DNA from 2 places in the Providencia manganoxydans genome. Region 2 is predicted to be linked to the other one. Evidence: predicted binding sites of a transcription regulator. Region 2 holds the regulator's gene; the other holds the start of a gene.
What was found. Region 2 encodes sigma-54, which starts transcription at its own class of promoters, with help from an activator protein. Its sites were predicted from a motif close to GTTGGCACANNTTTCGCTNT; they were not measured.
Positions count from the first base shown of each region.

Region 1 (4,208 bases), 1.1 Mb from region 2:
TGAACAATAACTACAGAGTACAGGTAATGGAGTACCATATATTTTGCGTTGGCTTTGTGCGAGGATTTGCAGTGCAGCGTGATTGGCGTAATGGATCACTAGGTCATAATCAACGATTAAGACGCTGTTTAACAGTGAATCAAGGATGTACTCTGGTGCTGGCAAATGTTCGGTTTTCATGTAATTCTGCTCCTGCACTATTTTGGTGCATTATACTTGATTTACCCAACAAAGCTGCAATTTGAATCAGGATACGGTCAATTAAATGTTGCCTGCAAAAAATCGTGAGGGAGAAAAGGCCCCATCAAAGATGGGGCAAATGTTTCACGGCAACAAAGACTAACAGTGGAACGGCGTGTTACACACTGTAGTACATTTCAAATTCTAATGGGTGTGGCGTCATGCGGACACGTTGAATGTCGCCACGCAGCAACTCGATATAAGCATCAATAGCATCATTAGTGAAAACACCGCCACGGGTTAAGAACTCGCGGTTTTTATCCAATTCAGCTAATGCTTCTTCTAATGAGCCAGCCACAGTTGGAATTTCTTTTGCTTCTTCTGGTGGCAAGTCATACAGGTTTTTATCCATTGCATCACCCGGGTGGATCTTGTTGATGATCCCATCAAGGCCAGCCATTAGCTGTGCTGCAAACGCTAAGTATGGGTTTGCTGCTGGATCTGGGAAGCGAACTTCGATACGACGTGCTTTGGTGCTTGCAACCACAGGGATACGGATTGATGCAGAGCGGTTACGCGCAGAATAAGCTAACATAACGGGTGCTTCATAACCCGGAACTAAACGCTTGTATGAATTAGTTGTAGGGTTCGTGAAGGCATTCAGTGCGCGAGCATGCTTGATGATCCCGCCAATATAGTACAGTGCCATTTCAGATAAACCGCCGTATTTGTCACCCGCAAACAGGTTGATACCATCTTTTGACAGCGACATATGGCAGTGCATACCTGAGCCGTTATCACCAACTAATGGTTTTGGCATAAAGGTTGCTGTTTTACCATAAGCGTGAGCGACGTTATGCACAACATACTTATAGATCTGGGTTTCATCCGCTTTTTTGGTCATCGTATTAAAGCGGCATGCCACTTCGTTTTGGCCTGCTGTGGCAACTTCATGGTGGTGAGCTTCAACGACTAAGCCCATTTCTTCCATCGTGGTACACATTGCAGAGCGTAGATCTTGTGAGGAATCGACGGGTGGTACTGGGAAATAACCGCCTTTAACACCCGGACGATGGCCTTTGTTGCCACCTTCATATTTAGTGCCAGTGTTCCAAGCTGCTTCGATATCATCGATTTGGTAGAAGCTATTATGCATGCTATTACCGAAGCGGATGTCATCAAAGATAAAGAATTCAGGCTCAGGGCCAAACAGAACGGTATCCGCGATGCCACTTGAACGCAGAAAATCTTCAGCGCGTTGAGAAATTGAACGTGGGTCGCGGTCATAGCCTTGCATGGTGCCCGGCTCAAGAATGTCACAGCGAATAATTAGTGTAGGATCAGCGAAGAACGGGTCAAGCATCGCTGTTGATGGATCTGGCATCAGTACCATGTCAGATTCGTTGATGCCTTTCCAGCCACCAATTGATGAACCATCAAACATTTTACCTTCTTCAAAGAAATCTTCGTTGACTTGGTGAGCAGGGATGGTGATATGTTGCTCTTTACCTTTTGTATCAGTAAAACGCAAATCGATAAATTTTACTTTGTGCTCTTCTATCAGCGATAAAACGTGTTCTGCGGACATCGTCGGCTCTCCTGGTCAGGTCGGGGTCTGCAAAATAACCACATATACTCGTCATACTTCAAGTTGCAGCGTTGTTGAGTTACGCTCATTCGCGCGCCAGTCACAGACTTATGTATGCTCCTAGCGACTCATTCACTTGTCGCCTAGCTGCACCTCGAATTATTTAGAGTATATAATGGTGTTACTTTGTGCAGTTATTTTTGGGCTTTTCAGCTTTAATTATTTAAGATGTAACTTTCTCACTAATAAGTATAAGCGAAAACCATGCCAACTTTTTAAAATCGCGGGAATACTGGGTATTACAAGGTTATGGCAAATGAGTCAGATAATAAATGGGGCTTATTGCACCGATTTGGTGCGTTTTGTGGTTTTTATTGCACCAATTTGGTGCGCAATCATGTAAGGGGAACATTTATAGTGCATATAAAGCGTTTAATCACTTAACAATCGTCTATTTTGAGTGAATGTATTTATTAAATAAGATGTAAGTATGTTAGTTATTCTAGGATTGATTATTAAGCGATAATTAAATTGTTATTTTACTCATTAGGTAATCATTTTTATTTCTATAAAAAACATATTAAATATGATTCAACTATCATGCTTATTTTGTGTTTTTATTTTTAATAAATTTAGTCTGGATCTAGCGATATCCAATCCTAATGAATAAGCTTTATCATACCACTCTTTAGCTTTTTCGATATCTACAGGTACGCCAAGCCCTTTTTCATATAGGTAACCAATATTATACATAGCACCAGCATCATTTTTAGATGCGGATTTTAAATACCATTCCATCGCCTTTTTGTAATCAATATCTACGCCTAAACCGTGTTGATAGAGATAGGCTATGTTATTTGCTGAACTTGTATAGCCATTTTTTTCTGCTTTTTGATACCATTCCATTGCCGCTTGGTAGTCTTGTTGTACTCCATTACCATCATAGTATAAAGAGCCGATATTATTTTGCGCTAATCCAAAATCTTGTTTTGCCGATTTTAAATACCATTTTAATGCATTATCATAATTTTTTTCAACGCCTAAACCTTGACTATACAAGTAACCAATATAGGCTTGAGCTTTAGGATTATTACTTTCAGATGCCTTCATTAGCCATTTCATGGCTTTTTTATAATCAGTGGCAAATAACTCTCCTTTTATATAAAGATCACCTACAGTTGTTTGAGCTTCGGAATTTCCATTTTCGGCTGATAATAAATAATATTTTTTAGAGTAATAGTGATTTTTAACAAGATAATAATTTCCAATATATAATTGAAAGCTTGAGAGAGAGGATTTTATTATTTTTATACTGGCATCTGTGTTAGAAGCATAAGATTGAGTACTCATCACTAACATCAACGATATCAAAAAAAGAGTTGAATTTTTTTTTATAGAAAACATAGGCTCTTCCGAATATATAATTTGATTTATCTTATATTTTTCAATTAAGTGTATAAACAAAAAAGAATAAAAATATCTAGCCTAAAACGTATTGATTTAGTCATTTAATGATGTATTTGATAGTTTATCGCTCACCAAATAAAAAATCTTTTTATGTGACACCTGTAGGTTGAAATAATTGTTAATTAAATGTTAACTTTGGGGTGGCTATTTTTTGTTCGTTTGTAGGAGCCTCGTTGATAAAAATAGCAAAGCTACAGTAAATGTAATTATATCATTAAATTACAATCATAGGTCGTATAGGAGAAAACTTAAAACGGCTAAATTTAATTCACTTAAAGAGAACATATAATGCTAAATGGCATCTATCAGCACATTAAATCGAAATTGTTCTTATTCTTAGGACTGATGCTTGCTTGTCTATATGCAGTTCCTGCTGTTTCGGATAATTTAAAGGCAGGGCAGTTATTAACTAGCCGCTTATTAGATTCAGGCACCCGCTATGAGAACGCAGAAAAAGAATATCTTATTTCTTATCTTTCCACGTCACCAAATAATGAGCTTGTTACCGTTTTTGGCCGCATTGCGATACCGAAAGGCACCGCACCTGAAAAGGGTTATCCTGTTCTGAGCTGGGGAAATGGGACAACAGGTGTCGCCCCACAGTGCTCGCCTTCGCTAGATAATAACCCTGATAGAGATGCTTATTTGAATACAGCGTTGGCACATGGCTATGCTGTACTGCGTACTGATTATGCTAGGTGGGGGGCTGATGGTCCGCGTTTAGAGCTGAATGGGCAAAGCAATGCGAATAATATTGCAGACATCGTTTCTGCGGCTCATCAACTTCCTGAAAATTTGGCAAATGAATGGGTGGCAGTTGGACATAGTTTAGGTGGTGGTGCTGTATTGTGGACTGCAAGTTTACCACCAAATGAAAAATACCCGCTAAAAGGTGCTGTAGCGCTTGCACCAGTCGGGCCTGGAGTACTCAAGTTTATTGAGTCAGTTGCAGAGGGCTCTGCGCCTAAAGAGG
Region 1 is NZ_CP067099.1:365,608-369,815, forward strand. Features, by position in the region: gene glnL (nitrogen regulation protein NR(II)) at 1-180, opposite strand, end outside; gene glnA (glutamate--ammonia ligase) at 359-1,768, opposite strand; gene JI723_RS01630 (tetratricopeptide repeat protein) at 2,360-3,118, opposite strand; gene JI723_RS01635 (alpha/beta hydrolase family protein) at 3,524-4,208, shown strand, end outside.
Region 1: the regulator sigma-54 is predicted to act here: its motif matches at 2,021-2,040, upstream of glnA (glutamate--ammonia ligase).

Region 2 (4,208 bases):
TTTACTTGAAAGAGGGTGCAATCTGCGAGTATCGCTGTAACGGCGGATCAATGTATTGCGATCTGCGTCCAGAAACAGTAACTGAGGTGAAAAGCTAGAGGGTAACCGATCAAGCGCTTCCTCAAAGATCTCTGGGTTATCAGGCATATTACGCACATCAATGCTCACTGCTGCTGAAATATTACGATCTGCGAGTGAATTGGCCAGTTCTGGAAGCAGCACAACCGGCAGGTTATCTACACAATAGAAACCCATATCTTCCAGCGCACGTAAGGCAACGGATTTCCCCGAACCGGAACGGCCGCTGACAATCATCAGCACCATGAGCTAACTCCCTTTTATTTCTTGTCGGTGATCTTATGATCTCCGATAGTGAATCGATCTTTTGGTTACTTATTTATACATCACTGAGTATATATGAGTAAAATATCAAAAATTCATACACATGTAACCCAGTGATGATAAAGTATCTCAATTATACTCTAAATGATTCGAGGTGCAGCTAGGCGACAAGTGAACGAGTCGCCAGAAGCGTAGTAACTATGTGACTGGTGCGAGTGAACGTAGTCAACAACGCTGCAACTTGAAGCTTGACGAGTATATAACTTACTCGGTAATTATACTATACAGCTCAGCATCGCTTTGTGCAGATCTTAAGCGCTTACAGAATGATTTGTCCGCTAATTTTTTAGCAATTAAAGACAGTGTGTGTAAGTGCGTTTTACATTGATCTGCGGGTACTAACAAAGCAAATAGGAGATCTACAGGCTGATTATCTATTGCATCAAAGGCAATAGGCTCTTCTAGATGTAAAAAAACACCTACCGCTTGAGTGTGCTCTCCTTCTGCGAGTTTGCCGTGAGGAATTGCGATCCCCCCGCCAATGCCAGTAGTTCCAACTTTTTCTCTGGTGAGTAATGCTTCAAATACCGTGTTTTCCGGTAATCCCAACTCGGCGGCAGCCAGTTCACTGATAATCTCTAATGCCCTTTTTTTACTGGTGCAAACAAGATTATTACGTGTACAAGCAGGAGATAATACGGCGCTTAATTGGATTTCTATATCACTATTCATTTTATTGTTCGCTTAGGACTACAAAACCAGCTAGCAGTATACCACTAGCTGGTTTGACCATTTATTTGTGGCTTATCACGATACACGGTGATTGCCCCATATACTCGTCATACTTCAAGTTGCAAGGCTCTTCGTTGAGGTATAAGGGACTACGCTACGCTAGCCGAGTCACATAGTTCATCTATGCTCTCCGTCTATCTTCACTTGTCGCCTACCTGCTTCTTGAATTATTTAGAGTATAAATGTATTAATGTTGTCTCAGTTTTTCTTTGTGTTTGGTTAACTGGCGTGACAGTTTGTCTACCAGTTGGTCGATTGCAGCGTACATATCATTTTCTTCCGCTGACGCATGGAGTTCTGCACCATTAACCTGCACCGTTGCTTCAGCAATTTGCTGAACTTTTTCAACTTTCAACACGACTTGAATGCCGTTGATTCGATCAAATAATTGTTCCAATTTTCTGATCTTTTTCTCAACAGTTTCACGTAATGCAGGTGTGACTTCGATATTGTGTCCAGTAATCTGAAATTCCATACAATCTTCCTTATTTTATTCAATTAAACCAATTTTTTACGTTGGTTTGAGGGCGGAATAGATAACGATTCACGGTACTTAGCGACAGTTCGACGTGCAACCTGAATGCCCTGTTCGGCTAGCATGCTTGTCAATTTACTGTCACTCAATGGTTTTGCTGGGTTCTCAGCAGCAACCAGTTTTTTCACTAATGCACGTATTGCAGTTGAGGAGGCTTCTCCTCCTGTATCGGTACTCACGTGACTAGAGAAAAAATATTTCAACTCAAAAATTCCCCTAGGGCTATGGAGAAACTTTTGGGTTGTCACTCTTGATATGGTAGATTCATGCATATCCACTTGATAGGCGATATCAGCCAGTATCATGGGTTTCATGTATTCATCACCATATTCAAAGAATTCTTGTTGTTGCTCAACAATGCAACATGCTACCTTTAACAAGGTTTCATTGCGGCTTTCTAAGCTTTTAATCAACCATTTAGCATCTTGTAAATGACTACGAATATACTGCGAATCACTTTCACTTACTGAATCTTTTATCAAAGAAGCATAGTGATTATTTATACCTAATTTAGGAATGCTATCTGTATTTAATTCAACTTGCCAGTGTCCGTTGATTTTTTTCACCAGAACATCTGGAATGACATATTCAGACTCTCCGGTATTGATGGATTGCCCCGGTTTTGGGTTGAGAGTCAATATTAAATCTATGGCTATTTTTAGGGCATCTTCTTTTAATCGGGTCAGCTTACTGAGTTGGCGGAAATCACGATTGGCCAATAAATCGATGTGTTGGCTAATAATTGTTCGTGCTTCAGCTAAACCTTCAGTTTCTTTTGGATAAAGAGATAATTGAATAAGCAAACACTCTTTCAGATCTTGTGCAGCGACACCGAGAGGATCAAAGTGTTGGATACGTTTTAGTACCGCTATCACTTCTTCAAGGGTGATCTCCGAATTGTTAATCCCCTCATGTATATCGCTAATCGAGGTTGTTAAATAGCCTGAATCATCAATCGAATCAATGATTGCTGTAGCAATGGCACGATCTGTTTCGGTAAAAGGGGTTAATTCTGATTGCCAAACTAAATAGTCTTGCAGGGTCTGTGTGGTTTCCCCTTGGTAAACGGGTAGCTCGTCAAAGCTATAGTCGTTACTTGTGCCTGATGGCGTGCCAGCGGTATAAATTTCATCCCAATCAGCGTCAAGAGGCAGCTCATCTGGCATATCATTTTTTTCGAGTGCATCTTTAGTGTCGATTTCACTGCTATCGGAACTCGTTTCGAGGTTATCGAGAGATTCCAGTTCCGAAGCCGTTTCTTCTTGTTCTAGAAGTGGGTTAGTTTCTAGTGCAAGTTGTATCTCTTGTTGTAGCTCAAGCGTAGATAGTTGCAACAAACGGATCGCTTGCTGCAACTGAGGCGTCATTGCCAGTTGCTGACTGATTCTGAGCTGCAAACTTTGCTTCATGAATGATGTTTTCTCCACCTAACACGATAAATTATAGACGGAAGCCTTCCCCCAAATACACTCGTTTTACTTGCTCGTTTTCGAGGATCATTTCAGGCGTACCGTGAGCAATTAAGTGACCTTGGCTGACAATATACGCTCTTTCACAGACATCTAATGTTTCACGCACGTTATGATCTGTGATCAAAACACCTAAACCGTAATCACGTAAGTGTTGGATAATTTTTTTGATATCCAACACTGAAATAGGGTCAACACCAGCAAACGGCTCATCAAGTAAGATAAATTTGGGGTTTGCGGCGAGCGCGCGAGCTATTTCAACACGGCGACGCTCACCACCAGACAACGACTGACCAAGGCTATCACGCAAATGGGTAATGCTAAACTCTTCCATCAACTCTTCAGCACGTTCTTTACGTTGTTCTGAGTTTAAGTCATGACGAATTTCTAGCACGGCCATTAGGTTATCATAAACGCTGAGACGGCGGAAAATAGAGGCTTCTTGTGGAAGGTAGCCAATACCACGACGTGCACGTTCATGTAACGGTAGAAGGCTAATATCTTCCCCATCGATCGTAATTTTGCCTGCATCCCGCTGGACTATTCCGACCACCATATAAAAGGTGGTGGTTTTACCGGCGCCATTAGGGCCCAGTAGGCCGACAATTTCACCTGATTTCACCTCAAGGCTGACGTCTTCAACCACCTTGCGCTTTTTATATGCTTTTGCCAGATTCTCTGCGGTTAGTGTCGCCATAACGATTATTTACTCTTTCCGTTGTTTGCCGCTGGGCCTTTTTCTTGTAGCTGTGATGGCAATAATACTGTTGTCACACGTTTGCCTTTGTCACTAAACGCTTCCATTTGCTGGGTTGGGACAACATAGGTGATCTTATCACCTTTAATATTGCTATCTAACTGCTCAAGATAGGCATCACCCGTTAGTGTTAAAAGCTCTTTATCAACTTCATAGCGCGCTTTCAACGCGTGGCCTTTGATTGGTTTTCCATCGTCTTGTAACTGGTAAAAGGTCACTGGCGTACCAAAAGCCTCAATCGTAATTTTATCTGAGTTACTGCTTGGACGAGTGACGACGACTTTGTTAGCTCTAATATCTATTGAGCCTTGTT
Region 2 is NZ_CP067099.1:3,648,261-3,652,468, reverse strand. Features, by position in the region: gene rapZ (RNase adapter RapZ) at 1-324, opposite strand, end outside; gene ptsN (PTS IIA-like nitrogen regulatory protein PtsN) at 607-1,074, opposite strand; gene hpf (ribosome hibernation promoting factor) at 1,322-1,609, opposite strand; gene rpoN (RNA polymerase factor sigma-54) at 1,633-3,078, opposite strand; gene lptB (LPS export ABC transporter ATP-binding protein) at 3,110-3,835, opposite strand; gene lptA (lipopolysaccharide ABC transporter substrate-binding protein LptA) at 3,841-4,208, opposite strand, start outside.